DNA from 3 places in the Pseudomonas sp. EU05-FHT14B02 genome. Region 2 is predicted to be linked to each of the others. Evidence: predicted binding sites of a transcription regulator. Region 2 holds the regulator's gene; each other region holds the start of a gene.
What was found. Region 2 encodes sigma-54, which starts transcription at its own class of promoters, with help from an activator protein. Its sites were predicted from a motif close to ANTGGCATNNANNTTGCTNT; they were not measured.
Positions count from the first base shown of each region.

Region 1 (8,072 bases), on a different contig from region 2:
TCGCGCCGCTGCAATCGGAGCATGACGACAGCGAGGCCATGGCCGGTGCGGTGCTGACATTGCACCGCGCCGACCGGGTGGGCGAGCGCATCTACAACGTGCGCAAGCAGGAGTTGCGCGGCTTCGACAGCATCTTCCAAAGCTCGAAAGTCATGGCCGCCGTGGTGCGCGAAGCGCGACGCATGGCGCCATTGGATGCACCGCTGTTGATCGAAGGGGAAACCGGCACCGGCAAAGAGTTGCTGGCGCGGGCTTGCCACTTGGCCAGCCCTCGAGGGCAATCGCCGTTGATGGCGCTCAATTGCGCCGGTCTGCCGGAGTCCATGGCCGAGACGGAATTGTTCGGTTACGGCCCGGGCGCCTTTGAAGGGGCGCGGGCCGAAGGCAAGCTCGGGCTGCTGGAGCTGACGGCGGGCGGCACGCTGTTTCTCGATGGCGTCGGGGAAATGAGCCCGCGCTTGCAGGTGAAATTGCTGCGTTTTTTGCAGGACGGTTGCTTCCGTCGTGTGGGCAGTGATGAAGAGGTCTACCTCGACGTGCGAGTGATCTGCGCGACCCAGGTCGACCTGTCCGAGTTGTGCGCTCGCGGTGAGTTCCGCCAGGACCTCTACCACCGCTTGAATGTGTTGTCGCTGCACATCCCGCCGTTGCGCGAATGCCTCGACGGCTTGCCGCCACTGGTGGAGCACTTCCTCGATCAGGCCAGCCGGCAGATTGGCTGTCCGCTGCCCAAGCTCGCTCCGGCAGCCATGGAGCGTCTCAGCCACTACCATTGGCCAGGTAACGTGCGTCAACTGGAGAACGTGCTGTTCCAGGCGGTTTCCCTGTGCGACGGCGGCACGGTCAAGGCCGAGCATATTCGTCTGCCGGATTATGGCGTGCGTCAGCCCCTTGGCGATTTTTCGCTGGAGGGTGGGTTGGACGAAATCGTCGGGCGTTTCGAGAAGGCGGTGCTGGAACGGCTTTATTCGGAACATGCCAGCAGCCGATTGCTCGGCAAGCGACTGGGTGTTTCCCACACAACGATTGCCAACAAGTTGCGTGAATACGAAATAGGCAAACTGGAGCGTTAAAAACTCACTCAAATAATAACTTTTCTCGAGTGTCAATATTTATCCAGTGCTGTCAGTTCGTATTTAAAACGCAAAAGCTTCTGCTATTGATCTGAATCATGGAACTTATAGAGGAAGCCATCTAGGCTCCTCTCAACGTTTGGCAGGAGTGCTGACCATGCCATCAATGGATGATTCTACCCAGCGAGTTCGCAAAGAAACTCGCCTCTTCTATTTCCTGATCATTGTTCTGTTTCCACTGTTATCGGTGGCGATAGTCGGTGGTTACGGTTTTTTTGTCTGGTTTCTGCAAATGCTCCTCGGTCCGCCCGGCCCCCCCAACTGATCGCCATCCATCTCTAATTCAGCAGGGAGTACTGGACATGGGAAAAACGCTGCACATTGCCAGTCTGGTAGTACATGCCCGTCCGGCCTTGTTCGAGGCGGTGAAAGCCAACCTGCGTTTGCTCAAGGGCGTTGAACTTCATCAGGAAAGCCCTGCCGGCAAACTGGTAGTTGTGCTGGAAACCGATCACGAAAGCCAGATTCTTCAGCGAATCGATCAGATCAATCGCTTGCCAGGCGTGCTCAATGCCGCCCTGGTTTATCACGAGATTCTCGATGTAACGGGAGAAAGCACATGCCTATGACGCGGCGAGAGTTTGTCAAAGCCCAGGCTGCCGGGATCGCGGCAGCAGCTGCGGGCCTCCCGGTGTTTACCTCTGCCAGCAACCTGATTACCGAACAAGACATGGTTGCCCTTGACTGGAACAAGGCGCCCTGTCGTTTTTGCGGCACCGGTTGCAGTGTCATGGTGGCGACTAAGGACAACAGGGTTGTTGCAACTCACGGCGACGTAAAAGCCGAGGTCAATCGCGGGTTGAACTGCGTCAAAGGCTACTTTTTGTCCAAGATCATGTACGGCGTTGATCGTCTGACTCAGCCGCTGTTGCGAATGACCAATGGGCAATATGACAAACAGGGCGAGTTTCACCCGGTGTCCTGGAAACAGGCGTTCGATGTAATGGAGTTGAAGTACAAGGAAGCGCTGAAGAACAAGGGCGGGGAGTCTATCGCCATGTTCGGTTCCGGACAGTGGACGATCTGGGAAGGGTACGCGGCCAACAAATTGATGAAGGCGGGGTTTCGCTCGAACAACATCGATCCCAATGCACGCCATTGCATGGCCTCGGCGGTCATGGGCTTTATGCGCACGTTCGGTATCGATGAGCCAATGGGCTGTTATGACGATATCGAAGTCACCGATGCATTCGTCTTGTGGGGTTCGAACATGGCGGAAATGCATCCGATTCTGTGGAGTCGGGTCACCGATCGCCGTCTAAGCCAGCCGAATGTGAAAGTGGCCGTGCTCTCTACTTTCGAACATCGCAGTTTTGAACTGGCCGACATTCCGATGGTGTTCAAGCCGCAGACGGACCTGCTCATTCTCAACTACATCGCCAATCACATCATTGAAAGCGGTTCGGTCAACAAAGACTTCGTCAGCAAACACACCAAGTTCGCCAAGGGTACGGATGACATCGGCTACGGTTTGCGTGCCGATAATCCGCTGGAGATGAAAGCCAAAAATGCCGACAAGGCGAACACCTGGACCGACATCGACTTCGAGCAATTCGCCGCATTTGTAAAACCCTACACCCTTGAGCGCACCGCGAAAGAAACCGGTGTACCGGCCGAGCGCCTCAAGGCATTGGCCGAACTGTACGCCGACCCCAAGCGCAAGGTGGTTTCGTTCTGGACCATGGGCTTCAACCAGCACACCCGGGGTGTGTGGGCTAATAACCTGATCTACAACATTCACCTGCTGACCGGGAAAATCAGCGAGCCGGGCAACAGTCCTTTCTCCCTGACGGGCCAGCCTTCGGCCTGCGGGACGGCGCGTGAAGTGGGCACGTTCTCCCATCGTTTGCCGGCCGACCTGGTCGTCACCAATCCGGCGCACCGCGCCACCGCGGAAAAAATCTGGAAGCTCCCGGCAGGCACCATCAAGGAAAAGGTCGGGTTCCATGCCGTGCAGCAGAGTCGCATGCTCAAGGACGGCGTGCTCAATGTGTATTGGACGATGGCCAGCAACAACATGCAGGCCGGGCCCAACATCATGCAGGAAGTGCTGCCGGGGTGGCGCAACCCCGAGAACTTCGTGGTGGTGTCGGATGTGTATCCCACTGTCTCGGCACAGGCGGCCGATCTGATTTTGCCGACGGCGATGTGGGTCGAGAAAGAGGGCGCTTACGGCAACGCGGAGCGGCGTACGCAGTTCTGGCATCAACTGGTCTCGGCGCCGGGTGACGCCAAGTCGGACCTTTGGCAATTGGTCGAGTTTTCCAAGCGCTTTAAAACCGACGAGGTCTGGCCGCAGGAACTGTTGGACGGCTCACCGCAATACAAGGGCAAGACCCTGTATGAGGTGCTGTTCAAGAATGGCCAGGTCGACCAGTTCCCTGTTGAACAAATGGCGGCGGGCTATCAAAACGACGAGGCCCGGGATTTCGGTTTCTACCTGCAAAAAGGCCTGTTCGAAGAATATGCCCAGTTCGGCCGTGGACATGGTCATGACTTGGCGCCCTTTGATCGTTATCACTCCGAGCGCGGGTTGCGCTGGCCCGTCGTCGAAGGCAAGGAAACGCTTTGGCGCTTCCGCGAAGGTTACGATCCGTATGTCGAGAAGGGCAGTGGCGTTCAGTTCTACGGCTACCCCGACAAGAAGGCAATCATCTTCGCGCTGCCTTACGAGCCTCCTGCGGAAGCTCCGGACGCGGACTTCCCGTTCTGGTTGAGCACCGGTCGGGTGCTTGAGCATTGGCACACCGGGACTATGACCCAGCGTGTCGAAGAACTCTATAAAGCGGTTCCCGATGCGCTGGTCTACATGCACCCGGCCGATGCCAAGGCCTTGAATGCCCGGCGTGGCAGCGAAGTAAAGCTGATCAGTCGGCGCGGCGAGATGCGTGCACGGATTGAAACCCGGGGGCGCAACAAACCGCCCCAAGGCCTGGTGTTCGTACCGTTTTTCGATGCCAACAAGCTGATCAACAAAGTCACGCTTGATGCGACGGACCCGATCTCCAAGCAGACCGATTACAAGAAATGCGCGATCAGGATTGAGTTGATCAAGACGGCATAAAGGAGAGCTTTCATGAATTATCGTTCGCTGTCCTTGCTTGTCATGCTGCTGATGTGGCTGCCCGCGACATTTGCGGCAGAACCCGGTTACTCACTGGATGCGCCGGCACCGGATGGACGGCGAGTCGGCGGGACCCTGACCCAGGAGCTGCCGGCACCACCCATTGCCGAAGACGAGAACAAGGATCTCAAGCGTGAGCGCAATTACCCCGATCAACCGCCCACCATACCCCACAGCATTCGCGGGTATGCCATCGACATGAACAGCAACAAGTGCCTGACCTGCCACAGTCGCGCCAACAGTGCGCGTACCCAGGCGCCGATGATCAGCATCACTCACTACATGGACCGTGACGGCCAGGCATTGGCGGCGGTGTCGCCGCGCCGATATTTCTGCAACCAGTGTCACGTGCCGCAAAAGGATGTGAAGCCACTGGTGAGCAACAGCTTCAAGAACATCGACCAGGTCTTGCAAGACGAAATCAACCACCAGCCGAAACCTTGAGGAAAGGCCATGAAATCTTTGCTTGCCTTGCTCAAGGATTATTGGGGTGTGCTGCGTCGGCCCAGCGTGCATTACAGCCTGGGTTTCCTGACTCTCGGCGGGTTTATCGCCGGGGTGATTTTCTGGGGTGGGTTCAACACCGCGCTGGAAGCGACCAACACCGAGAAGTTCTGCACGTCCTGCCATGAAATGCGCGACAACGTTTTTGTCGAGTTGCAGGAAACCATTCACTACACCAACCGCTCGGGTGTGCGCGCCACGTGCCCGGACTGTCACGTCCCCCACGAGTGGACACACAAGATCGCCCGCAAGATGCAGGCTTCCAAGGAGGTCTGGGGCAAGCTGTTCGGCACTATCAGTACCCGGGACAAGTTTCTGGGCATGCGCCGGGAGCTGGCCGAACACGAGTGGGCACGGCTCAAGGCCAACGATTCCCGGGAGTGTCGCAACTGCCATAACTTCGAGTTCATGGACTTCACACGCCAGGGTAAACGCGCTTCCAACATGCACTCCACCTCATTGGCCAGCGGCCAGGCGACCTGTATCGATTGCCATAAAGGCATTGCCCACAAATTGCCCGACATGAGCGGCGTGAAAGGTTGGTAGCCGGCTTTTCACGGCATTGCCGTCAAGCGGCATAACCGCGCCGGTTTTTCGTCTTCGATACATCGTTCGATTCCCTTCTGATTAGCCTCCAGTCCCTTGTTTAAAGGGGGTTGGAGCTGCTGCGCGCAAGTTGGTCTGCAAATTGCTACAACCTGCGCAACACAGCAGTGGGCGGCAAACGTCCGGCAGGCAGAGGAAAGAGTGTGGACAAGTACCTTTATGTGGCAATGACCGGCGCCAGCCAGAATGCACTGGCGCAAAAGGCTCATGCCAACAACCTCGCGAACATCTCCACCAACGGCTTCCAGAAAGACCTGGAACAGGCCCGTTCGATGCCGGTGTTCGGTGACAGCTTTCCGGCGCGTGCGTTTGCCATGTCCGAACGCCCGGCCACGGATTTCTCCCCTGGCTCACTGGTTGAAACCGGCCGCGACCTCGACGTTGCCGTGCAAGGCAACGGCTGGATTGCCGTACAGAATCCAGATGGCGGTGAAAGCTACGTGCGCACCGGCAGCCTGAACGTTGACGCCCTGGGTGTGCTGCGCGCCGGCAACGGCATGCCGGTCATGGGCAATGGCGGGCCGATTGCCGTGCCGCCGGAGCAGCAGATCGAAGTCGGCGAGGACGGCACCATCAGCATCCGCGCGATGGGCGAAGGTCCCCGGGTGATGGCGGAAGTCGACCGCATCAAGCTGGTCAACCCGGACTTCAAGAACATGACCAAGGGCCTGGATGGTTCGATCCACACCAAGGACGGCAAGCCGGCGCAGGCCGATGCCGACGTCAAGCTGGTGTCCGGGTTCCTCGAATCGAGCAACGTCAATGCCGTGGAGGAGATGACCTCCGTTCTGGCCCTGGCCAAGCAGTTCGAGCTGCACATCAAGATGATGAACACCGCCAAAGACGATGACCAGGCCATGGCTCGGGTCTTGCAGATCAGCTAATTACCAGAACGTCGCGCCGTAAAACAGGCGCACGAGGAGAATCGAATGCTACCGGCTCTATGGGTTGCCAAGACAGGTCTGTCCGCCCAGGACACCAACCTGACCACCATTTCCAACAACCTGGCCAACGTGTCGACCACGGGTTTCAAACGTGACCGCGCCGAGTTCCAGGACCTGCTCTACCAGATCAAGCGCCAGCCAGGCGCCCAGTCGACCCAGGACAGCGAACTGCCGTCGGGTCTGCAACTGGGTACCGGTGTGCGCATCGTCGGTACCCAGAAAAACTTCACCGCCGGCAGCCTGCAAACCACCGAGCAGCCGCTGGATATGGCCATCGACGGCCGTGGTTTCTTCCAGATCCTGCAACCGGACGGCACCACGTCCTACACCCGTGACGGTACGTTCCACCTGGATTCCAACGGCCAGATCGTCAACGCCAGCGGCTTTGCCCTGGAGCCGGCCATTGTCATTCCGAACGACGCGCAGACCTTCACGGTCGGCCGCGACGGCACCGTGTCCATCACCGTTGCCGGCAACCCGGCAGCCCAGGTGATCGGCAACCTGCAAACCGCCGACTTCATCAACCCGGCCGGCCTGCAGGCAGTGGGCAACAACCTGTTCCTGGAAACCGCCGCCAGTGGCGCGCCGCAAGTCGGCACTCCGGGCCTGAACGGTTTCGGCTCCACGCTGCAGAACACCCTGGAAACGTCCAACGTCAGCACCGTTGAGGAGATGGTCAACATGATCACCACCCAACGCGCCTACGAGATGAACTCCAAGGTGATCTCCACCGCCGACCAGATGCTCTCGTTCGTAACGCAGAATCTGTAATCAAGTCTATGTGGCGGCCATTGGGCCGCCTGCAACACCGTGAGGTAGGGTCATGAATCGCTATGTATCTGTTCTGGCACTGAGTGGGATCACCGCGCTCGCAGGTTGCGTGCCTGCGACGCCCAAGCCCAATGACCCTTACTACGCTCCGGTGTTGCCGCGCACGCCGTTGCCGGCGGCGGCGAACAACGGCTCGATCTATCAGGCCGGTTTCGAACAGAACCTCTACAGTGACCGCAAGGCGTTCCGGGTCGGTGACATCATCACCATCACCCTGAACGAAAGGACCCAGGCCAGCAAAAACGCCAACTCGCAGGTGGCCAAGAACAGCAAGACCGGCATCGGCCTGACCTCGCTGTTCGGCAGCAGCGCCACCACCAACAACCCGTTCGGCGATGGCGACCTGAGCCTGAGCGCGAGCTACGAAGGCGACCGCGCCACCAAGGGCGACAGCAAGGCGGCGCAGGGCAATACCCTGACCGGCTCGATCACCGTGACTGTCGCCGATGTGTTGCCCAACGGCATCATCGCGGTGCGTGGCGAGAAGTGGATGACCCTCAATACCGGCGACGAACTGGTACGGATTGCAGGCCTCGTCCGCGCGGATGACATCGCTACCGACAACACCGTGTCGTCGACCCGTGTCGCCGATGCGCGCATCACCTACTCGGGCACCGGTTCGTTTGCCGATGCGAGTCAGCCAGGCTGGTTCGACCGTTTCTTCCTCAGCCCGCTGTTCCCTTTCTAGGTGGCTACGTTGAATTTAAAGCACCTCATGGTGGCCGCTGTTTTATTGTCTGCGGCCTTCAACGCTCAAGCCGAGCGCCTGAAGGACATCGCCAGCATTTCCGGCGTGCGTTCCAACCAATTGATCGGCTACGGCCTGGTGGTCGGGCTTAACGGCACCGGTGACCAGACGACGCAGACCCCGTTCACCCTGCAGACCTTCAACAACATGCTCTCGCAATTCGGCATCAAGGTGCCGCCGGG
Region 1 is NZ_JBYTDD010000010.1:39,349-47,420, forward strand. It holds gene AC3WTM_RS11525 (sigma-54-dependent transcriptional regulator) at 1-1,073, shown strand, start outside; gene AC3WTM_RS11530 (periplasmic nitrate reductase, NapE protein) at 1,231-1,398, shown strand; gene AC3WTM_RS11535 (chaperone NapD) at 1,436-1,702, shown strand; gene napA (nitrate reductase catalytic subunit NapA) at 1,693-4,197, shown strand; gene AC3WTM_RS11545 (nitrate reductase cytochrome c-type subunit) at 4,240-4,701, shown strand; gene AC3WTM_RS11550 (cytochrome c3 family protein) at 4,711-5,307, shown strand; gene AC3WTM_RS11555 (flagellar basal body rod protein FlgF) at 5,511-6,251, shown strand; gene flgG (flagellar basal-body rod protein FlgG) at 6,297-7,082, shown strand; gene flgH (flagellar basal body L-ring protein FlgH) at 7,135-7,830, shown strand; gene AC3WTM_RS11570 (flagellar basal body P-ring protein FlgI) at 7,858-8,072, shown strand, end outside.
Region 1: AC3WTM_RS11555 (flagellar basal body rod protein FlgF) is a predicted target of sigma-54. The motif match lies at 5,437-5,456, and genes of this name have one in related genera.

Region 2 (8,072 bases):
GCCGGTGCTATTTTCCGCAGAGTTGGCCGGGGGGCTGTTCGGCAGTTTCCTGTCGGCGATTTCCGGCGGCAGTCTGTATCGCAAGTCGTCCTTCCTCGAGGGCACCCTTGGGCAGAAGCTGTTTCCGGAGTGGCTGACCATCGACGAACGTCCGCATCTGATGCGTGCCATGGGCAGCGCAGCGTTCGACGGTGATGGTTTGGCAACCTACGCCAAACCGTTTGTCGAAAAGGGCGAATTGGTGTCTTACATCCTTGGCACCTACTCCGGTCGCAAGCTCGGCATGCCAAGTACGGCCAACGCTGGCGGCGTGCACAACCTGTTCGTCACCCACGGCGATGAAGACCAGGCGGCCTTGTTGCGGCGCATGGGGCGCGGGCTGTTGGTCACCGAGTTGATGGGCCAGGGGCTGAACATGGTCACCGGCGATTACTCCCGGGGCGCGGCGGGTTACTGGGTCGAGAACGGCGAAATCCAGTTCGCGGTCCAGGAAGTGACTATCGCCGGCAACATGCGTGACATGTTCAAACAGATTGTCGCGGTCGGTAATGATCTCGAACTTCGCAGCAACATCCGCACCGGTTCGGTGCTGATCGAGCGGATGACCGTAGCGGGCAGTTAATCCTTCCCGTGATACAAAAAAGGCGCGCCACCCAATGAGTGGCGCGCCTTTTTTATGGTTCTTCACGCAATCCCGGGAAACACAGAAACAAGAGCGCTGTTTTGCTTGATGAAGGTGATGGATGCGACGCTCGCCACAAAGCTGCGGCGTTTACTCGCCTTCGTCGAAGTAATTGTTGATCAAGGCCACCAGTGCATCCATCGCTTCCTGTTCCTGCTCGCCTTCCGTGCTCAGATGGATTTTTGTGCCCTTGCCCGCGGCGAGCATCATCATGGCCATGATGCTTTTTCCATCGACGGTGGATTCTGGCGTGCGTCCCACACGGATCGTGCAATCCTTGAATTGCCCGGCGACACCAACGAATTTTGCGGATGCCCGGGCATGCAAACCCAGTTTATTGATGATTTCGATTTCCAGAGCAGGCATCGCGATGTGAATCCTTTAGCTGAGGTCGCGGTGGCGGACCTGGACGTTCTTCAGGGATTGTTGCAGCGTTTGCCCCAGACGCTCGGTCAGGTAGACGGAACGGTGATGTCCGCCCGTGCAGCCAATGGCAATGGTGACGTAGGCGCGGTTGCTGGCGGCAAAGCGTGGCAGCCACTTTAGCAGGTATGTGGAAATGTCCTGGAACATCTCTTCGACATCCGGCTGAGCCGCCAGGTATTCCGCAACCGGTTGATCGAGCCCGGACTGCTCGCGCAACTCCGGTTTCCAGTAAGGGTTGGGCAGGCAGCGCACATCGAACACCAGGTCGGCGTCCACCGGCATTCCGCGCTTGAAGCCGAAGGATTCCACCAGGAACGCAGTCCCCGGCTCCGGCTGATTCAACAGACGCAGTTTGATGGCATCGCGCAGTTGATAAAGGTTCAGGCTGGTGGTGTTGATCTTGAGATCGGCAAGGTCGGCAATAGGCCCGAGCAGGACGCTCTCAACGTTGATGGCTTCGGCCAGCGAGCGGTTGGCATTGGTCAGGGGGTGACGTCGGCGGGTTTCCGAGAAACGCTTGAGCAGGGTTTCTTCGTCTGCGTCCAGGTACAGCACATCGCACTGGATGTGGCGGGCACGGACTTCCTCGAGCAGGTCGGGGAAGCGTGACAGGTGGCTGGGCAGGTTGCGCGCGTCAATGGAAACAGCGACCAGCGGCTGCAGCATCTCGGTATGAACCAGGGCGCGTTCGGCCAGCTCCGGCAGCAGACCGGCTGGCAGGTTGTCGATGCAGTAGTAGCCGCTGTCCTCAAGGACGTCGAGGGCGGTACTTTTACCTGAGCCGGAACGGCCACTGACGATGATCAAACGCATGATTACTGACCGTTTTGCTCGTCCAGGACAACCTGATACAAGGCTTCGTTGCTTGCAGCACTACGCAGCTTTTCGCGAACTTCCTTGCGGTCGAGCATGCTGGCGATCTGTCGCAGCAGCTCAAGGTGCGCATCGGTGGCGGCTTCCGGGACCAGCAGCACGAAGAGCAGGTCAACCGGCGCGCCGTCGATGGCGTCGAAATCGATAGGGGCGTCCAGGTGCATCAATGCACTGATGGGCGAAATACAGCCCTTGAGACGGCAATGTGGAATAGCGATGCCATTGCCAAACCCGGTGGAGCCGAGTTTTTCACGGGCGATCAGCGCCTCGAAGACATCTTGCATCTCCAGGGCCGGCACTTCGCGGGCGATAAGATTGGCAATTTGTTCGAGGGCTTTCTTTTTACTGCCTCCCGGCACGTTCACCAGGGAACGGCCGGGGGTCAGGATACTTTCAAGTCGGATCATGGGTTGGGGGTGTTAACGACCGGTTGCGCCCTGGAGGAGGCTCTGGGTCTTTTCCTTATGCTTTTTGAGTTGTTTATCCAGCTTGTCGGTGAGTGCGTCGATCGCGGCATACATATCGGTATGTTCCGCGTTGGCGACCACTTCATTCCCGGGAATATGCAGCGTGGCTTCGATTTTCTGCTTCAGTTTTTCGACGGTCATCGTGACCTGCACATTAGTGATCTTGTCGAAATGTCGCTCCAATCGTTCGAGTTTTTCGCCGATGTAGGTGCGAAGAGGTTCGGTCACTTCCAGTTGGTGTCCACTGATGTTGACTTGCATACAGCTTCTCCTTCGTTGCCAGTGCATAAAGCGGTAGATCAGATGATCTACCACTGGAACGCTGTGGCGTGGCCCTACATCAACCGCTTGCGTTCGCTCGAAGGCGCGATCCCGAGGGATTCGCGGTACTTGGCGACGGTGCGGCGAGCCACCTGAATGCCTTGTGCCTCCAGTAAACCAGCGATCTTGCTGTCACTCAACGGCTTTTTCTGATTTTCCGCTGCAACCAGTTTTTTGATGATCGCCCGGATCGCCGTGGACGAGCATTCGCCGCCTTCGGAGGTGCTTACGTGACTGGAAAAAAAGTACTTCAGTTCATAAATGCCCCGGGGGGTGTGCATGAACTTCTGGGTGGTCACCCGTGAAATCGTCGACTCGTGCATGCCGACCGCTTCGGCGATGTCATGCAGGACCAGCGGCTTCATGGCTTCGTCGCCGTACTCCAGAAAGCCGCGCTGATGCTCGACGATCTGGGTGGCAACCTTCATCAGGGTTTCATTGCGGCTTTGCAGGCTCTTGATGAACCAGCGGGCCTCCTGCAACTGATTGCGCATGAAGGTATTGTCGGCGCTGGTGTCGGCGCGGCGCACGAAACCGGCGTACTGGGCATTGACCCGCAGCCGTGGCACCGACTCCTGATTGAGCTCCACGAGCCAGCGCTCGTTGTCCTTGCGTACGATGACGTCAGGGACGACGTACTCGGCTTCGGTGGACTCGATCTGCGAGCCCGGGCGCGGGTTGAGGGTCTGGACCAACTCGATGACCTGGCGCAGCTCATCTTCCTTGAGCTTCATGCGACGCATCAACTGGCTGTAGTCGCGGCTGCCAAGCAGGTCGATGTAATCGGTAACCAGGCGCTTGGCCTCGGCCAGCCAAGGGGTTTTGGCAGGCAGCTGGCGCAATTGCAGCAGCAGGCATTCGCCCAGGTTGCGGGCGCCGATGCCGGCGGGCTCGAATTGCTGGATGCGGTGCAGGACGGCTTCGATTTCGTCCAGTTCGATGTCCAGTTCCGGGTCGAACGCTTCGAGGATTTCCTCGAGGGTTTCGTCCAGGTAGCCCTGATTGTTGATGCAATCGATCAGGGTCACGGCGATCAGGCGATCGGTGTCGGACATCGGGGCCAGATTCAGTTGCCACAGCAAGTGGCTCTGCAGGCTTTCGCCGGCCGAGGTGCGGGTGGTGAAGTCCCACTCGTCATCATCATTGCTGGGCAGGCTGCTGGCGCTGGTCTGGTAAACGTCTTCCCACGCGGTATCGACGGGGAGTTCGTTGGGGATACGCTCGTTCCAGTCTCCCTCATCGAGGTTATCTACCGTCGGGGCGCTTTCCTGGTAGGAGGGCTCCTGGATGTCGCTGTTGGGCTTTTGTTCGGCGTTGTCGGCCAGGGGGTCGGAATTGTCGAAGTCGTCGCCTTCTTCCTGGCGTTCGAGCATCGGATTGGACTCCAGGGCCTCCTGGATTTCCTGTTGCAGGTCCAGGGTCGACAATTGGAGCAGGCGGATGGCCTGTTGCAGCTGCGGTGTCATCGTCAGCTGCTGGCCCATTCTCAAGACTAGCGATGGTTTCATGGCAGGGGCTTAACACCTTATTCGCCGGCGCACATGCGCCATCCACTACAGGGCGCCGGGGCGCCAAACTTAAGCAAATTATATGCCTGAAACTAAAGGGTTTGCCTAGAGCGCTGTAACAATAAAAAACTATAAAGCTGTATTGCTGCGCTGCCCTTGTCGAGGGCTGATGACGCTTGTCGGCACGGAGGCGCTGGTGAGTGGCTGGTCAGGTGCCCGGGCAACGGCCTGGGCACGGCTCAGCGCTTACAGGCGGAACTCATGGCCCAGATACACTTCCTTGACCAGGTCGTTGGCCAGGATGGTCTCAGCGTCGCCTTCGGCAATCAGTTGGCCGTCATTGACGATATAGGCGGTTTCACAGATATCCAGGGTTTCACGAACGTTGTGGTCCGTGATCAGCACGCCAATGCCCTTGGCCTTGAGGTGGTGAATGATCTGCTTGATGTCGCCGACCGAAATCGGGTCCACGCCGGCGAAGGGCTCGTCGAGGAGGATGAATTTCGGATTGGTGGCCAGGGCGCGGGCTATTTCCACGCGACGGCGCTCACCACCGGACAGGCTCATGCCCAGGTTGTCGCGGATGTGGCTGATGTGGAATTCCTGCAGCAGGCTTTCCAGTTCCTTGCGACGACCGGCCTTGTCGAGTTCCTTGCGGGTCTCGAGGATGGCCATGATGTTGTCGGCCACCGACAGTTTGCGGAAGATCGATGCTTCTTGCGGCAAGTAGCCGATACCAGCCTTTGCGCGGCCGTGCATCGGTTGGTGGCTGACGTCCAAGTCATCGATCAGGACGCGGCCCTGGTCGGCTTGTACCAGGCCGACAATCATGTAGAAACAGGTGGTCTTGCCGGCGCCGTTCGGACCAAGCAGGCCGACGATCTGGCCGCTGTCGATGGACAGGCTGACATCACGCACGACCTGGCGGCTCTTGTAGCTCTTGGCCAGATGCTGAGCTTTCAGAGTTGCCATTACTGGGCCTTTTTCTCGTCGGTTTTCTTCTTCGGCTGGATCACCATGTCGATGCGCGGACGCGCTTCGGTGATCTTGCTGCCTGTGGCGCGACCGGCGCTGGCGAGTTTCTTGTCCGTGTCGTAGACAATTTTCTCGCCTTGGGTGACGTTGTTGTCCTTGTCGACAACTTTGGCCTTGTCGATCAGGACGACGCGATTTTGCGAAGCGTGATACTGGATCGTCACGCCCCAACCCTGGACAGGCTTGGTATCGCCAGCCGTTTGCAATTGCTCGAAGTACGCCAGGTTGCCCACCGAGGTCACGACGTCAATGTCGCCAGCCGGGGTGCGGGTGATGGTAACGGTGTTGCCTGTCACCTTCATCGAGCCTTGGGTGATGATCACGTCACCCTTATAGGTAGCAATACCTTGCTTGTCGTCCAGTTGGGCATCGTCGGCCTGAATACGGATAGGCTGCTGTTGGTCTTCCGGCAGAGCCCAGGCGCTCACGCTTCCCAGTGCTGCGCCCAGACTGAGCAAAATCGGGAGGGTTTTAACGAGCCTCATACTGTCCTCTTACGTTCGATAGCAGGTGTATCCTGCTTTCTTTCAAATACGCTTTCATTCCCTTGCCAGTCGATACACCGCCAGCGCCGTCGATTCTAACGTCTTGCTCGGTCTGCGCATATTGCTGCTGCGGGAACACGGTCATGCGTGTGCTGGTGATCAGGGTTCTACGGTTTTTTTCGTCGAAGCGCGTGATGCGCACGTCATCGATCAGTTCGACCTGTGTGCCATCAGGGTTGACCTCGCCGCGCAGGCTCTGGACATGCCACGGGAATTCAGTGCCGCGGAACACATTCAGGTCGGGGTTGGTCAGTAATGTCACCTCGGTCGATTTCACGTGCTCGACCTTGTCGGACACCAGATCATATTGCAGCTTGCCGTCGGGCAGGTACTGCACGCTGTGGGCGTTGATGGCGTAATAGTCGATCGCGCTTTCATCGACCGGCGTTACCGGCTTGTCGAGGAAACGTTCCGGGCTGATGTTCCAGTATCCAACCGCAGCGAATATCGCCGCGATGCAACTGAACATCAGGGTGTTGCGAAATTTTTTGCTCAGCATAGTGGGCTCACAGGTACGCCGCATTGGCCGCGTCGAGGCGGTCCTGGGCGCGCAGGATCAATTCGCAGAATTCGCGAGCGGCACCTTCGCCGCCACGGGCGAGGGTGATGCCGTGGGCGTGTTCACGCACGAAGCTGGCGGCATTGGCCACCGCCATGCCCAGGCCGACGCGGCGAATCACCGGCAGGTCCGGCAGGTCGTCGCCGAGGTAGGCCACCTGTTCATAGCTCAGGTTGAGTTGGGCCAGCAGTTCGTCGAGTACCACCAGTTTATCCTCGCGACCCTGATAGAGGTGCGGGATACCGAGGTTTTTGGCTCGTCGCTCGACCACCGGGGTCTTGCGGCCACTGATGATGGCGGTCTGCACGCCGGCGGCCATCAGCATCTTGATGCCCTGGCCGTCGAGGGTGTTGAATGTCTTGAACTCGCTGCCGTCTTCGAGGAAATACAGGCGCCCATCGGTCAGCACGCCATCGACATCGAACACCGCCAGCTTGATCTGTTTGCCGCGTTGCAGCAGGTCCGCACTCATTACATTACTCCTGCACGCAGCAAGTCGTGCATGTTCAAGGCGCCGACCGGGCGGTCTTCACTGTCGACTACAACCAGCGCGTTGATTTTATGGTCTTCCATGATTTTCAGCGCTTCGGCGGCGAGCATCTCGGCGCGGGCAGTCTTGCCGTGTGCTGTCATGACCTGATCGATGGTAGCGCTATGGATGTCGATGCTACGGTCCAGCGTGCGACGCAAGTCACCGTCAGTAAAGATTCCGGCCAGCTTTCCGTCGGCTTCCAGGATCACGGTCATGCCCAGGCCTTTGCGGGTCATTTCCATTAGCGCATCCTTCAGCAAGGTGCCGCGTTGTACTTGCGGTAACTCTTGCCCGGCGTGCATGACATTTTCCACTTTCAGCAGCAGGCGTCGGCCCAGGGCGCCGCCTGGATGGGAAAAGGCGAAGTCTTCGGCGGTAAAGCCACGGGCTTCCAGCAGCGCGACTGCCAAGGCGTCGCCCATGACCAGGGCGGCGGTGGTCGACGAGGTGGGGGCCAGGTTCAACGGACAGGCTTCGTGCTCGACGTGAACATTCAGGTTGACCTCGGCGGCCTTGGCTAGCGGCGAGTCAGGCTTGCCGGTCACGCTGATCAACTGAATGCCCAGGCGCTTGATCAGTGGCAGCAGGGTCACGATTTCATTGGTGGAGCCGGAATTCGAGAGCGCCAGAATGATGTCGTCGCGGGTAATCATGCCCATGTCGCCGTGGCTGGCTTCAGCCGGGTGCACAAAAAACGCCGTGGTGCCGGTGCTGGCCAAGGTCGCGGCAATCTTGTTGCCGATGTGTCCCGATTTGCCCATGCCGACCACAACCACGCGGCCTTTGCTGGCCAGAATCATCTCGCAAGCGCGTACGAAATCTGCGTCGATATGGGGTAGCAGGCCTTGCACGGCTTCTACCTCGAGGCGGATGGTGCGTTGTGCAGATTGAATCAGGTCGCTGGATTGGCTCATGTCAGAAATCGTATAGCCTGATGAAAAGGCGGCGATTATAACGGTTATGATCGAATCCCTCACGCTAGTTCGTCGCGCATTGCCATCCTTGTTGCCGGAAACCTTCTAAACGGGGCCTTCAACCTGTCATGCAGTTGAACATGACCTGGCTTTGGCCTTGGGCGCGCAGCCGTTGCAGTGATATAGTTCGCCGCCAGTTCGGCCTGCCCG
Region 2 is NZ_JBYTDD010000001.1:269,910-277,981, reverse strand. It holds gene pmbA (metalloprotease PmbA) at 1-622, shown strand, start outside; gene AC3WTM_RS01275 (HPr family phosphocarrier protein) at 773-1,048, opposite strand; gene rapZ (RNase adapter RapZ) at 1,064-1,921, opposite strand; gene ptsN (PTS IIA-like nitrogen regulatory protein PtsN) at 1,924-2,388, opposite strand; gene hpf (ribosome hibernation-promoting factor, HPF/YfiA family) at 2,401-2,709, opposite strand; gene AC3WTM_RS01255 (RNA polymerase factor sigma-54) at 2,784-4,277, opposite strand; gene lptB (LPS export ABC transporter ATP-binding protein) at 4,524-5,249, opposite strand; gene lptA (lipopolysaccharide transport periplasmic protein LptA) at 5,249-5,797, opposite strand; gene lptC (LPS export ABC transporter periplasmic protein LptC) at 5,784-6,356, opposite strand; gene AC3WTM_RS01235 (KdsC family phosphatase) at 6,364-6,888, opposite strand; gene AC3WTM_RS01230 (KpsF/GutQ family sugar-phosphate isomerase) at 6,888-7,862, opposite strand.

Region 3 (8,072 bases), on a different contig from region 2:
AAGGGTGGCGATCAGGTCGGCACCCACGCCCTGTGGCGTGAAGTGACTGTGCAGGTTGGTCGCCGGGTCCAGCGCCCAGGCCCCGCCATCGCTGCCCATTGGCACCCGGGACATCGACTCGACACCACCGACCACCACCAGGTCTTCGAAACCGGAACGCACTTTCATCGCGCCGAGGTTCACAGCCTCCAGCCCCGAAGCACAGAACCGGTTGATCTGTACTCCCGCCACGCTGACATCCCAATCGGCCACCTGAGCGGCAGTCTTGGCGATGTCGGAACCTTGATCACCAATCGGGGTTACGCAGCCAAGCACCACATCATCAACCTGGCTGGTGTCCAGCGCTGTGCGCTGTTGCAGTGCGGTGAGCAAACCAGCCACCAGGTTCACCGGTTTGACGCTGTGCAAGGCGCCATCGGCCTTGCCTTTGCCACGGGGCGTGCGTAACGCGTCGAAAATCAATGCTTGGGTCATGACGTCCTCGAACCGTAGTGCAGGTGGGTAAATACCGAGTGCCCACTCTTGGCCCGAGCCGCGTTTGATTCAATGACCGCAGCGCTCACAGACGTTGACGCACACGCTCAGACGAACGGTAGTCAGCTACCATTCAGGACACCAAGCTGTCTAGCCAACGGGTGCCAAAGAAGCTGGCATTAGGCCTCATGTCATTTTTAAAGCAAATTTAAAGAACACCATACGAAATGGATCTAAGCCAAGCGTACCGCGGGCTCTAAGGTGAACTTGTACGAAGTTGTCGTCGGGTTTTGCCGAGGCACTCGTCACTACAGGAAGTGCAACGCGCTGCCATCATGGAGCTATGCGGGCAGGCATCAGGAAATAACAAAAAAGGCGGTCAAGCCATGTTCAAACAATCGAAAGTACGTCAAGCCGGGCTCATCCTTTTCGCCACCACGCTGTTGTTGATATTGCCGAACCTGACCAAGGTCATCGGCTAGTCGCGTCTATAAAGCTACGGCGTCACAGTTTTTGAATTGCCACTCTCAAAATGTGACTGGCCCGCTACCCGGGCCAGCGTGGCTGTGCCAATCTTTGCGGCACTTGCACGACATGGACGGCGATCACTTGAAAATGCTCATTCTGCTCGGGGCCACGCTGTTCGGCTCGCCCCTGTATGCCGCACAGCTGGACCTGGAGCTGGGCGCGAACAGTCGCACCTGGCAGACCGAGCAATTGCTCAAGCATCCTCAGGTTCAAACCATCGACATCCGCAACGACGTTTCCTACAAGCGGGACATGAGCTACCGCGCCGTGCCGCTGTCCGCACTGCTGGACGGCATCAAGCCTGAAGACCACCTGCAAGCCGTTGCGCTGGATGGTTTTGCCGCCGAAATGAGCGCCGCGCCGTTGCTCAATACCCAGGGTGCACAGGCGTGGCTGGCGATTGAAGAACCGAGCAAACCCTGGCCACCGCTATCCGAAGGCAAGCCAGGCGCCGGGCCGTTCTATCTGGTCTGGAGCAATCCACAGGCCGGCAACATCAGCCCGGAACAATGGCCGTTCCAGGTGGCGAGCATCAAACGCCTGGCGCCCGTGGCCGAGCGCTTTCCTGCACTGCTGCCCGATCCGGCATTGAAGGCGGATGATCCGGTGAACAAGGGATTTGCGTTGTTCCAGAAGAATTGCCTGGCCTGCCATCGACTCAATGGCGCCGGGGACGCGCAATTCGGGCCGGACCTGAATATTCCGTACAACCCGACCGAGTACTTCGGTGCAGACTTCCTCAAGCGCTACATCCGCGATCCACAGAGTTTGCGCCAGTGGCCGCAAGCGAAGATGCCCGGGTTCTCGGCCGAGGTGTTGCCGGATGGGGATCTGCAGAGCCTGGTGGGGTATTTGCAGCATATGGTCGGGCGCAAGGCTAAGCCGTAACAACATCGTACCTGTGGGAGCGGGCTTACTCGCGATAGCGGTGTGTCAATCACAAAAGTATTGACTGAAATGATGCCATCGCGACCAAGCTCGCTCCCACAGGGTTCCGTGGTATCGCGCCTACTGCTGCTGCACTGAAATCACCGGCGCTGGCGTCGGTGACACCAGCACCTTGGCGTGCATCTGCTCACACCCGCCGCCCCGGCGCATCCCGCGCACCGGGCAGGCATCCAGGTAATCCAGGCCCACCGCCAGTTTCAGATGGCGTTCCGGCCGGGCCAGCTCATTGGTCACGTCGAAGCTGTACCAGGCGTCATCCAGCCAGGCTTCGGCCCAGGCGTGGCTGGCCAGGTGTTCGCTGTTTTCGCTGTACAGATAGCCCGACACATAGCGCGCTGGAATGCCCAGGCTGCGGGTGCAGGCGAGAAACGCGTGGGTGTGGTCTTGGCACACGCCGGACCGTCCGGCAAAGGCCTGGGCCGCGCTGGTGTCCACTTCCGTGGAGCCCGGTGTGTAGGTCATATGCTGGTTGAGGCCATGCATCAGATCGATCAACGCCGTGCGATCGCGGCGTTGCCTGCATTCCTTCTCGGCAAACGCACGCAGGGCGGCGTCGGCTTCGGTCAAACGGGTGAAGCGCAGAAACGGCAGTGCCGACTGGCTCTCGTGTTCGGCCTCACGCAATTCGTCGATATCGACCTGGCCACGGGCACCGATGATGATCGCCTCATGGGGCTCATCCATGGTCAGCACATGCAGGATGTTGCCGAACGGATCGAGTTGCGCCCGCACCGGACGTGGCAGGTCGAGCTGCCAGCTGAGCACGTGCTGGCGCTCGCTGTCGTGGGGAGTCAGGCGCAGATACTGGATGCTCGCCCGCACCTTGTCTTCGTAGTGATAGGTGGTTTCGTGGCTAATGGAAAGTCTCATGCGGCCTCCAGATAAGAACTGTGAATCGCGTTACCCAACTGGCGCACCAGCGGGATGAACTCGGTCAGCCAGGCGTGCAGGCCTTCTTCAAGAATTTCATGGATGCCGGTGTAGCGCAGGCGTGCGTCCATTTCTGCCGCCAAGCGTTGTGCCGGGCGACCGTTGGCCCCCGGCAATTGCGAGAGAATCTGGTCGATTTCTTCGGTGCAGGCGCGCAGGGATCGTGGCACATCGGCCCGCAGCAACAGCAACTCCGCTACATGCCGGGCGCCAGGGGCGTCGCGGTAGATTTCCGTATAGGCCTCGAACGACGACAACGCCCGCAACAACGCGCTCCATTGGTAATACGCGTGAGCAGTACCGTCGCTGACCGCTTCGGCCTGATCGCCGGCCATTTCATAGCGGGCATCGAGCAAGCGCAAAGTGTTGTCCGCCCGTTCGATAAAGGTCCCCAGACGAATGAAGCGAAACGCATCGTTACGCATGATGGTGCCGTAGGACGCACCCCGGAACAGGTGGGAACGTTCCTTGATCCACTCGCAGAAACGGCTCATGCCGTAGCGGCTGAGGCCCTGTTCGGCGATGCCGCGAATTTCCAGCCAGGTGGCGTTGATGTTTTCCCACATGTCGGCGGTGATGCGCCCACGCACCGCATGGGCACTGGCCCGTGCGGCACCGAGGCAACTGTAGATGCTCGCCGGGTTGGCCGCATCCAGAGCGAAGAAATGCAGCAGCCGTTCGGCATGCAGTTCGCCATGGCGCTCCAGATAATCGTCCAGGGTGCCGGTGATCAACAGCGGCATGGCCAGTTCGTGCAAACCGTCGCCACGACCGTCCTGCGGCATCAGCGACAGCGAATAGCTGATGTCGAGCATCCGTGCGAGGTTTTCCGCCCGCTCCAGGTAACGCGACATCCAATACAAATCCGAGGCAGTTCTACTTAACATGACAGACTTCCTTTAATCCTCGACCACCCAGGTGTCCTTGGTTCCACCGCCCTGGGAGGAATTGACCACCAGGGAGCCTTCGCGCAGGGCGACACGGGTCAAGCCTCCGGGCACGACCCGGGTTTCACGGCCCGACAGGACAAACGGCCGCAAGTCGATGTGGCGTGGTGCAATGCCGTTTTCGACAAAGGTCGGACAGGTCGACAGCGACAGCGTCGGTTGCGCGATATACGCATGGGGCTTGGCGATGATCCGCGCACGGAAGGCTTCGATTTCCGCCGCCGTCGCCGCCGGCCCCACCAGCATTCCGTACCCACCGGAGCCCTGGGTTTCCTTGACCACCAGTTCTGGAAGATTGGCCAGCACGTGGGAAAGCTCAGACGGATTACGGCATTGCCAGGTCGGCACGTTCTTCAGGATCGGTTCTTCATCGAGGTAGAAACGGATCATGTCGGTAACGAACGGATACACCGATTTGTCGTCCGCTACCCCCGTGCCAATGGCATTGGCCAGCACCACGTTGCCGGAACGGTAGGACGACAACAGCCCCGGCACACCGAGCATCGATTCCGGGTTGAAGGCCAGGGGATCGAGGAAGGCGTCGTCGAGGCGACGATAAATCACGTCGACCGCTTTCGGCCCGTCGGTGGTGCGCATGTAGACCTTGTCGTCACGCACGAACAGGTCCGCGCCCTCCACCAGTTCCACGCCCATTTCCCGCGCCAGGAACGCATGTTCGAAGAACGCACTGTTGAAGCGTCCCGGCGTCAGCACCACCACGCTCGGGTTATCGATGGGGCTTGAACTTTTCAGGGTGTCGAGCAGCAAGTTCGGGTAGTGGTCGATGGGGGCAATGCGTTGTGCCGCGAACAGTTCGGGAAACAGGCGCATCATCATCTTGCGATCTTCGAGCATATAGCTGACGCCGCTCGGCGTACGCAGATTGTCTTCGAGCACGTAGTAGGTGCCGTCGCCGTCACGCACCAGGTCGACGCCGGAGATGTGCGAATAGATATCGCGGTGCAAGTCCAGGCCCTGCATCGCCAACTGGTACTGCTCGTTGGCGAGCACCTGCTCGGCCGGAATGATGCCGGCCTTGATGATGCGCTGCTCATGGTAGAGGTCGGCGAGGAACATGTTCAATGCCTTGACCCGCTGGATGCAGCCGCGTTCGACAATCCGCCATTCGCTGGCGGGGATGCTGCGTGGAATGGTGTCGAAGGGGATCAGGCGCTCTGTGCCCTGCTCGTCCCCGTAGAGCGTGAAGGTAATCCCGGCGCGATGAAACAACAGATCGGCCTCGCGTCGCCGTTGTGCCAGAAGCTCGTCAGGCGTCTCGGCCAGCCAACGGGCAAACTCCCGATAATGCGGGCGGACCTGGCCGCCGGCATCGTACATCTCATCAAAATAGGTGCGGATCATGCCGTACTCCTTGTCACTCGGACGTCCAGACCTTCGCAAGGCCCGTGCCATCGGCATAAACGCTTAAATTTCAATCGGTTGGATAATCAACGCGCACGTACCGCACCAATCCTGTGCGGTAAATGCCCCAACCTGATCGCCCCCGCTTCATTGCAAGGCGTGGTGGTCGCCTATCACCAGCATAGTCAGAGTTGATTTCACTGCCCGGCAATGGGTACGGAAATCCAGGCATTCGCTGAAAAGCTCACCGAACTTCCCTTTTAGCCGCCTGCCCTGGCGGCTTTTTTTGGGGTGTCCAACGCCCACAAATGAAAACGGCCAACCCGAAGGTCAGCCGTCATTGCCGGTTGTCACTGTTCATAAGGTTATGCGAGTCGCCCTCGTACCTCCTGTTTCACACCCCAGCCTTCGATGATGCCGCCCAATGGCTCGACCACCGCTTCGAACCCCTGTTCGAAATCGCCGATGTCGTCGTAGGTGGCATACATGACTTTGCACAATTCCAGCGCCCAGGCGCCATCGTCGCGCACACTGACTTGCGCATTCAGGGATTCACCATGGTGGAAATGACCTGCCGCCCTGCGTGCCCGCTCCTCGTCCGGGAAAATGGCGTAGAACTCGATGGGATGAAACCGCGAAAAGTCAAAACCGCCTTCTTTCATGCGGCGCAGTACGCTGCTGCTGATGTCTTCTTGATAGGCTGTGCTCATGAAACGTCCTCCTCAAAACGATGGATAGACTTTCCGTACTCCCTCACCCGCAACCGAACAGCGCGAGCGACGGCAACCGATGTGCCGGCGGGAAACAAGCATGGAGCTGACAAGACCAGACCTTAGCGATTCATTCGCTGATCTCGCTTGCAGAGTAGCCTCAAGACAGAGCCTGTGCCAAGGCCTGGATGTGAATGCGACAGGTGTCGATCAGATTGGAGCAATACCGAGGATTTGAATACTGTTCTGGGACTTGAGCTCTTTGACGCTCGCGTCAGTGGTCCGCCCTTCCAGATCGTTCAGATCCAGTTCGGCGGCGACAGGAAGGAGTCGGGCTTTTATGAGTTTGGCAGCCTTCTCGTTATCCGGGCACTCGTCGCACTCAAAGACTTCGTCGACTTGTTCGCCGTGATCATCCACGAAAGTGACCTTCCACTTTTGCATTGGTGCCTCCTCGATAAAACCCATGGACGGGCTTACACCTATCTCGACCTTGTTAGCTGGCTAATTGTTCCGGTGGATCTGCACCCATCGCAAATTTCTGCAGGAGCGAGCCTGCTCGCGAAAAACTTGAGAACGCCGCGTTAAATCAGACATCCCGCGTCATCGTTCACGTCCATCGCGAGCAGGCTCGCTCCTGCAGGTCTGCGTTTCAATCCATCAGTCGTTACTTGGCTTGTTCACTGCCTGCAACACGTATTGCGGCAAGGCGAAGGCGCCGATGTGGATTTCAGGATTGTAGTAGCGGGTGATGATGCCGCTGCCCGCGAAGCGCTGTTGCAGGGTTTCTCGGGACAACTTGCGATAAGCGGTATTGCTGGCGCCCCAGGCGAAGGTCATCGAACCACCGATGTAGGTCGGTACGGCGGCCTGGTAGAAGTGCCAGTCCGGGAACAGGCTGCGCAGGCGACCGGCGGTGGTCTTCACTTCTTCGATCTGCATGAACGGCGTGCCGTTCTGGGTCACCAGGATGCCGCCTTCGTTCAGGCAGCGGTGGCAAGCCTGGTAGAAGTTTTCCGAGAACAGCACTTCACCCGGTCCGATCGGATCGGTGGAGTCGGAAATGATCACGTCGAACTTTTCAGTGGTGGTAGCGACGAAACGCATGCCGTCGTCGATCACCAGGTTCAGGCGTGGATCATCGAATGCACCCTTGGAGTGATTCGGCAGGAACTCCTTGCACATGTCGACCACGGTGCCGTCGATCTCGACCATGGTGATGTGCTCGACGCTGCGGTGCTTGGCCACTTCACGCAACATGCCGCCATCCCCCCCGCCGATGATCAGCACGCGCTTGGCAGCACCGTGCGCCAGGATCGGCACGTGGGTGAGCATTTCGTGGTAGATGAATTCGTCGGCTTCGGTGGTCTGGATCACGCCGTCCAGCGCCATCACCCGGCCCATGCGCGGGTTCTCGAAGATCACCAGGTGTTGGTGCTCTGTGCGCACTTCGTGCAGCAGTTTTTCCATGCGAAAACGCTGGCCGTAGCCTTCGTAGAGGGTTTCCAGGTAGTCGCTGGCGGGGATGTTGCTCATGGGAAGTGCTCCGATGAATGCGGGTGGCAACGGACGGTTACCCGCCCATGATGGCCAATCGAGCGTCTCGATTGGCCGGGAAAGGCGCGCATTCTACGTCGCGCAACATGACAGGTCGAACCTCAGTTGATCAGCATTCCACAATCCTGTGGGAGCCTGTTCAGAGTTTGACGTTGCCCCGCGGCCCGGCAATGGCCCAGATGATCAGTCCCAGCACCGGCAACAGCGCGATCAGCAGTACCCAGAGGATTTTCATCCCGGTCCCGGCACTACTTTTGAAGACGTTGATGATGGCCCAGATGTCCAGGACAAAAATGATCAAGGCAACCAGGCTGTTGAACGTAGAACCCATGGTGACGCTCCCAAAAAGTGATATGCCCCCTCAGGATAGACGGTCATCGCGAGGATTCCTTTTTATTGACAGTGTCTGGGTCAGACGTGGATCGCCACTTTCAGGGCTTCCAGGGATGGCGCGGCTGTAATGCCCACTTCGGTGCACAATTCCAGCACCCGTGGCACGTCGTTGCCGTAGACCAGGACCACCTGCAACTCGTCATCGAGCAACTGGCTGAAGTTCATCAGCGTGTAGCCACCGTTTTCCTTGTTCATGCTGCTCATCTGCACCTGGATGCGGTTG
Region 3 is NZ_JBYTDD010000007.1:195,510-203,581, forward strand. It holds gene AC3WTM_RS09665 (acetyl-CoA C-acetyltransferase) at 1-474, opposite strand, end outside; gene AC3WTM_RS09670 (c-type cytochrome) at 1,069-1,890, shown strand; gene AC3WTM_RS09675 (transglutaminase family protein) at 2,011-2,820, opposite strand; gene AC3WTM_RS09680 (alpha-E domain-containing protein) at 2,817-3,767, opposite strand; gene AC3WTM_RS09685 (circularly permuted type 2 ATP-grasp protein) at 3,780-5,189, opposite strand; gene AC3WTM_RS09690 (ribonuclease E inhibitor RraB) at 5,555-5,899, opposite strand; gene AC3WTM_RS09695 (hypothetical protein) at 6,110-6,343, opposite strand; gene speE (polyamine aminopropyltransferase) at 6,560-7,435, opposite strand; gene AC3WTM_RS09705 (PLD nuclease N-terminal domain-containing protein) at 7,596-7,787, opposite strand; gene AC3WTM_RS09710 (hypothetical protein) at 7,868-8,072, opposite strand, start outside.
Region 3: AC3WTM_RS09685 (circularly permuted type 2 ATP-grasp protein) is a predicted target of sigma-54. The motif match lies at 5,222-5,241, and genes of this name have one in related genera.